Linked DNA regions of Candidatus Thiodictyon syntrophicum. The protein of the gene in region 1 interacts with the protein of each later gene in a pairwise test. Links are inferred from orthologs where the notes say so. Each region holds a gene or a part of one and is shown in the gene's direction. Other genes may lie near its edges. The genes, in order: THSYN_RS13105 and mrdA.

Region 1 (3,550 bases):
GCGGGCGAGCGGGGGGTCAGGAGGGTCGCGACCCCGTTTTCCAGCGACAGGACCCGGAACTGGTAGGGATAATTCGCGACGAGCGGGTCGGCCTCCAGCATCCGGTTGATCTCCCAGACCCGCGGTTGCCAGGTCGAGTGCAGCCACAGGGCGAAGGCGGCCAGTGCGAAAAGACCCAGTACCATGCTGTAACTACGAGTGAAACGATCCAAGGGCGAAGTCCTCCGGGTGAAAGAAAACGGTGCGGGCAACGCGCCGCGGCCGGCGCCAAGCGTCAGCGCAAGCTAACGCAGGAACGCGGGCGCTGCATTGAAGATCCGCAGGGGTGGATGAGGTCCCTGGTTATCTCCGGTCCCGGGGGTGGCGCGGTGCCGTCACCGCGGCGCTCGCCGACGGTTGCGCGAACCGGCGCCGAGGTGCGGGGCTGCTTGGGGGCTGTATGGTGTAAAATCGCGCCTGTTCCGAATGACAGTGAGGTTCGCCCCGGCGCCGCGCGCCCCGGGCGGCCGGAGTTGAGTGTGCAAGAAGAGACCCGCAGCGAGGCCCCAGGATCGAACGGCACGGTTCCGTCGCAGTCACCGCCCGTGCGCGGCGTCCCGCGGATTGGGGATGACGCGGACGCGGTGGTGGCGTCCGCCGCCGAGCCGGTTGCCCCGGCCCCCGCACCGGCGCCTGCGGCCGGACCACCGCAACCGCCGGCGCCCCGCTCCGGGCGGGGTCCGCGTTCGGCCACCGGCTGGTTCCTGCAATACCTGACCGTTCTGGGTGCGCCCCTGCAATTGCTGACCCTCGCCCTGCTCGGGGCGGCGGCCTTCGTCAACCTGACCCTGCCCGAACTGCCGGACGTGAAGCAGGGCTTGAGTCAGGTGCAGCTCCAGGAGCCGCTGCGTGTCTATAGCGCCGACGGTGCCCTGATGGCCGAATTCGGCGTGGAGCGGCGCCAGCCCCTTACCTATGCGGAGTTTCCGCCGCTCCTGATCCAGGCCTTTCTGGCGACCGAGGACAGCCGCTTCTTCGAGCACGGCGGTATCGACGTGGTCGGCATGGGCCGTGCGATCGTCAACTACGCCTCCACCGGCATCAAGGCCCAGGGCGCCAGTACCATCACCATGCAGGTTACCAGGAACTTCTTCCTGTCTCCGGAGAAGACCTTCAAACGCAAGCTGGCCGAGGTGCTGCTGAGCCTGCGGGTGGAAAAGACCCTGACCAAGGAGCAGATCCTGGAACTGTACCTGAACCAGATCTTCTTCGGACACCGCGCCTATGGCGTGGCCGCCGCCTCCACCCTCTATTACGGGAAGGACCTGGCGCAACTCGATGTGGCCGAGATGGCCATGCTCGCCGGGGTGCCGAAAGCCCCGTCGTCCAGTAACCCGGTCACCAACCCCGAGCGAGCCTTGGAGCGGCGCAATTACATCTTGGGACGGATGCTGGAACTGGGATTCATCGACAAGTCCCGCTATGACACTGCCCTGGCGCGGCCCGATGATGCGCGGCTGCATGGCGCCCAGGTCGACCTGGAGGCCGGCTATGTGGCGGAGATGGTGCGTCGGGAGATTGCCGAGTATTACGGTGAGCAGGCGGCCAAACAGGGGCTGCGGGTGACCACGACCATCGACTCGCGCCTGCAGACGGCCGCCCAGGACGCGGTGCGTAAGGCCCTACGTCAATATGAGCGCCGTCACGGTTACCGCGGACCCGAGGCGCGGGTAGACCTGGCGGGTGCCTCCGAGGTCGATATGGACGCCTATCTGGAGGGCGTGCCCCAGGTGACCGGTCTGGAGGCCGGTCTGGTGACCGGCTTTGCGGACGGGGCGGCCCAGGTCTATTTGGGCGGCGGTCGCCGCGTCACCCTGGGGCTCGGTCAGGTGAGCTGGGCGCGGGCCTTCAAGAATGCGGGTTGGCGCGGCAATGCCCCGCGACGGGTGGCCGACGTGGTCGCCAAGGGCGATCTGATCCGGGTGCGTCTGGATCAACAGGGCAAGTGGGAGCTGAGCCCGATCCCGGCGGTGACCGGTGTCCTGGTCACGGTGGCGCCCCGGGATGGTGCGATTCAAGCCATGGTCAGCGGCTATGCCTACACCGAGAAGAGCCAATTCAACCGGGCGGTGGACATGCGCCGCCAGCCGGGTTCCAGCTTCAAGCCCTTCATCTATGCCGCGGCCCTGAACCGGGGCTGGACGCCGGTCAGCATCGTGAAGGACGTGGGGATCAGGATCGGGGACTGGCAACCGCAGGATTCCGATCATCGTGAGTTGGGTGCCATCCCCATGCGCAAGGCCCTGGCCCTCTCGCGCAACCTGGCCGCCATCAATTTATTGCAGAGTGTGGGTGTCGATAATGCCGCCCATTTCATCCGCCGCTTCGGTTTTGATCTCGATCCCAAGGTGCTCGGGCCCTCCATGGCCTTGGGGACCGCCGAGACCTCACCGGTCAAGATGGCGGAGGGCTATGCGATCTTTGCCAACGGCGGTTATCACGTCCTGCCCTACTACATCTCGCGTATCGAGAACGCGAGCGGAGACTTGATCTACCAGGCGGAGCCGCCGCGCGCCTGTGCGGATTGCTGGTATCGCACCGGGACCGAGAAGCCGGCCCGCACCGCGGGCACCGCCGCGGGTGAAAATCCGGCCGAGCAGGTCATCGATCCGCGCATCGCCTACCAGATGACCTCCATGCTGCGCGGCGTCGTCGAATACGGGACCGCCACGCGCGCGCTGCGCCTGGGGCGTAAGGACATCGTCGGCAAGACCGGCACCACCAACGACATCCGCGACTCCTGGTTCTGCGGCTTCCAGGCCGACTTTGTGACCGTCGCCTGGATGGGCTTCGACAACAACGAAAAGCTCGGCCGCGGCGAGGAGGGCGGGCGGGCGGCGCTCAGTATGTGGACCGACTACATGGAGGACGCCCTGCGGGACAAGCCGGTGGCCAAGTTGGAAGCGCCCCCGGGGATGGTCAAGGTGAAGGTCGACGGCAGCCGCGGTACCGAGTCCAAGTCCAGCACCGCGCAGACCGAGGAGGTCATGGAGGAATACCGGCTGATGCTGATGGGGCCTGACCCGGACCCCGATACCGGGCCGGCGGTGGCGGTCAAGAAAAAGCCGGCAGCCGCCAAGCCGGCAGCCGCCAGTCCTAAAGGGACACCCGCCCGTGCCGCCCCCAAGTCGGTGGACGACCTGTTCTGAGTACCGCGCGTCGGCCGCCGCTGCGCGCAATCCGGGCCTGTAGGGTCCGCTGCGCGGACCATCGCACTCGCCGTCAACGTGGCGGCGAGACGAGGGTCGAGCCCGCTGCACCGCGCTTAGGCCGGACAGGTCACCGCGACCAGATGGGGGGCCTTCTGGAGCTGCATCAGATCGTCGCGCAAGGTCGCCAGGCGGTCATTCAAGCGCTTGCGTTGGGCCTGGTCGAGGCTGGCCCCGAGTCGGATCAGGAGTTCCCCCACGCGCTCCTGGAGCTGCTCGCCGGCGCGTCCCAGGGGCGGCGGCAGGTCCCGATAGTCCACCAGCCAGTCGGTGAGAAAGCGCTGGAGTGTGGCCTCATTCGC
Region 2 (3,308 bases), 2.4 Mb from region 1 along the record:
CGCGCCGGATAACCCATTCACCAGCGTGAAGGCGGAGCCCATGGCGCGGCTCGACCGCAGCCGGGAGGTCCTGCTGGTCTGGACCCTGAGCCCTGATCAGCGTCAGGACGCCCTGAGCGGGGCCGCGCCCGGCGCGCGGCCGGCGGCGGAGCACCTGCCATGAGCAAGCCGCAGCGCGGCGGCGGCGGCGTGGTCTGGGGGAGCCTGCTCGTCGCGCTGTTCTTGAGCATCCTGCCCATGCCCGCTTGGATCGATGAGTTTCGCCCCCCCTGGGCGGCCCTGACCCTGATCTTCTGGTGCCTGACCCTGCCCGAACGGGTGGGGGTCTTCTCCGCCTTCGCGGCCGGGTTGGTGCTTGATGTGACCACCGGCGCCCTGCTTGGCCACCACGCCCTGGGGCTCGCGGTGATCGCTTACGTGGTGGTGGAGTTGCACCAGCGGGTGCGCACCTTCCCCCTGTGGCAACAGACCCTGTTCGTCTGGTTGTTGCTGTTGGTGGAGCGGCTGTTGTATCTGTGGGTGCTGGAGGCCACCGGGCAGCCGATGCCCACCCTGATCTACTGGGCGCCGACCTTCCTGGGCGCCTTGCTGTGGCCCTGGGTCTTCGTGGTGCTGCGCGATCTGGGGCGGCGGGCCGGGCTCTTTTGATGCGCCTGGACTCCCATCTGGCGGATCGGCAGCGCGAGTGGCGGCTGGTGGGGGCGCGTGCCATCGTTGCCGCGGTCCTGGTCCTGGCGGCCCTGTCATTGGTCGTGGTGCGGCTCGCGCGCCTGCAGATCGCCGACCACGAGCACTTCTCCGTGCTGTCCCAGGAAAATCGGGTGAAGGTCCAGCCGGTCCCGCCCAGCCGCGGTCTCATCTATGACACCAAGGGTGTGGTCCTGGCCGACAATCACCCCTCCTTTTCGCTGGAGATTACCGTCGAGAAGGTCGAGAACCTGTCCGCGACGATCGATGCGCTGGCGGCCATCATCCGCGTCGATGACAAGGACCGGGAGCGTTTCAGGCGCCTCAAGGGTCAGCGGGTGCGCTTCCAGGGCGTGCCCCTGCGGCTGAATCTGACCCCGGAGGAGGTGGCCCGCTTTTCGCTCGACAGCTATCGCTTCCCCGGCGTGGACGTGCGCGCCGAGCTGATCCGCAGCTATCCGCACGGGGAACTCACCGCCCATGTCCTGGGCTATGTGGGGCGCATCAACCGGGAGGAGATGGACCATATCGACACCAGTGCCTATGCCGGCACCCACTTCATCGGCAAGGGCGGGGTGGAGAAGTACCATGAGGGGCTCCTGCATGGACAGGCCGGTTACCAGCAGGTGGAGGTGAACGCGCGCGGCCGGGTGCTGCGCACGCTCGAGGGCAAGTCCCCGGTCGCCGGGCAGGACCTGCACCTGTTTCTGGACATCGCCCTGCAGCGCGCGGCCACCGAGGCCCTGGGTGACAACCGCGGTGCGGTGGTGGCCATCGACCCGCGCACCGGCGGCGTGCTGGCCCTGGTGAGCAAGCCCAGTTTCGACCCCAACCCCTTTGTCGAGGGCATCGGCAGTGCCGACTATCACGCCCTGCTCTACTCCCCGGACAAGCCGCTGTACAACCGGGCGGTGCGTGGTCAGTATCCCCCGGGGTCCACGGTCAAGCCCTTCGTCGGATTCGCCGGGCTCGCCGCGGGGGTGACCAATGCGCGCAAGACCACCTATTGCCCTGGCTACTACCGGCTGCCCGGTCAGAGTCACAGCTATCGCTGCTGGCGGCGCGGCGGGCACGGGGCGGTGGCGCTGGAGGCCGCGCTGGTGCAGTCGTGCGACGTCTATTTCTATGTTCTCGCCCACGAACTGGGGATCGAGCGCCTCAAGGATTACCTGGGCGCGTTCGGATTCGGTGCCCGCACCGGCATCGACGTGGCCGGCGAGTTGAGCGGGCTGGTGCCCTCGCGGGAGTGGAAGGAACAGGTGCGCAAGCAGCTCTGGTACCCCGGCGAGACCCTGATCGTCGGCATCGGTCAGGGCGCCTTTCTGGCCACCCCGCTGCAACTGGCCGTGGCCACCGCCACCCTGGCCAATCGCGGTCACTTCCTTGCGCCCCGCGTGGCCCGCGCCGCCCAGGTGCCGGGCGCGCCGCGGGCCCAGGAGTTGCCGGTCTTCTCCCGCACCATCGCGGCGGGCGACGCGACCCAGTGGGACCAGATCATCCACGCCATGACCCAGGTGGTGGAGAGCCCCCGCGGAACGGCCAAGGGGATCCGCAGCCGCGATTACCGGATCGCCGGCAAGACCGGGACCGCCCAGGTCTTCACCCTGGGCAAGAACCAGACCTACAACGCCGCCCGGCTCACCGAGACGATGCGCGACCATGCGCTGTTCGTCGCCTTTGCCCCGGCGGACGACCCGCGGATCGCGGTGGCGGTGATCGTCGAGAACGGCGGACACGGGGGCACGGTGGCGGCGCCGGTGGCGCGCAAGGTCATGGATGCCTGGCTCGGCGGTTCGACCCTGATCACCGATCCGGGGGTGGTCGATGGCGACTAGGCCCGTCGCCGCAGGGCTGCACCAGTTGGCGGACCCGGGTGACGCCGGACTGCTGACGCGCCTGCACATCGATGCCCCGCTGCTGGCGGGGCTGCTGCTGCTCTGCGCCTTTGGTCTGATGGTGCTGTTCAGCGCGATGGACCGCGACCTCGGCGGGGTGGAGCGCCAGTTGGTGCGGCTCACCCTGGCCTTCGGGCTGATGTTCGCGGTGGCCCAAGTCCCCCCCTACCAACTGCGGCGCTGGTCGCTTCCTCTGTATGTGGCGGGGGTGCTGATGCTGGTGGCGGTGCTCCTGGTCGGCGACGTGGGTAAGGGCGCCCAGCGCTGGCTCGCGCTGGGTGCGCTGCGCTTTCAGCCGTCTGAACTGCTGAAGCTCGCGGTTCCCATGACCGTCGCCTGGGTGCTGGCGGACCGGTCCCTGCCGCCGCGCCTGGCGCGGGTGTTCGCGGCCACGCTGCTGATCCTGATCCCGGTGGTCCTGATCGCCAAACAGCCCGATCTGGGCACCGCGATCCTGGTCGCCGCTGCCGGGATCACGGTGCTCTTCATCGGGGGCCTGAGCTGGCGGGTCATCCTCATGGTCGGCGCCGCCGCGGCGGCCCTGGCGCCGCTGCTGTGGTTTCACATGCGCGACTACCAGCGCCAGCGTGTACTAACCTTCCTGGACCCGACGTCCGACCCGCTGGGCACCGGTTACCACATCATCCAATCCCAGATCGCCATCGGCTCCGGCGGCCTGCACGGCAAGGGGTGGCTCAACGGCACCCAGTCCCACCTGGAGTTCCT

The links.
Region 2: the proteins of THSYN_RS13105 (region 1) and mrdA interact in binary tests that used the Escherichia coli proteins (3 or more experiments, as listed by UniProt). The link is inferred for Candidatus Thiodictyon syntrophicum from one-to-one orthologs.

Annotation. Positions count from the first base shown.
Region 1 is NZ_CP020370.1:3,096,033-3,099,582, forward strand. The notes cover bases 148-3,388. They hold THSYN_RS13105 (penicillin-binding protein 1A), read left to right. Parts: upstream 148-518; coding sequence 519-3,188; downstream 3,189-3,388. Other genes in these bases: THSYN_RS13100 (hypothetical protein), read right to left, coding at 148-212; THSYN_RS13110 (DUF6279 family lipoprotein), read right to left, coding at 3,305-3,388. Also shown: more of THSYN_RS13100, read right to left, coding at 1-147; more of THSYN_RS13110, read right to left, coding at 3,389-3,550. UniProt on the Escherichia coli protein: Cell wall formation. Synthesis of cross-linked peptidoglycan from the lipid intermediates.
Region 2 is NZ_CP020370.1:5,530,810-5,534,117, reverse strand. What follows is about bases 86-3,084. They hold mrdA (penicillin-binding protein 2), read left to right. Parts: upstream 86-647; coding sequence 648-2,522; downstream 2,523-3,084. Other genes in these bases: rodA (rod shape-determining protein RodA), read left to right, coding at 2,512-3,084; mreD (rod shape-determining protein MreD), read left to right, coding at 160-648; mreC (rod shape-determining protein MreC), read left to right, coding at 86-163. Outside these bases: more of mreC, read left to right, coding at 1-85; more of rodA, read left to right, coding at 3,085-3,308. UniProt on the Escherichia coli protein: Catalyzes cross-linking of the peptidoglycan cell wall. Responsible for the determination of the rod shape of the cell. Is probably required for lateral peptidoglycan synthesis and maintenance of the correct diameter during lateral and centripetal growth.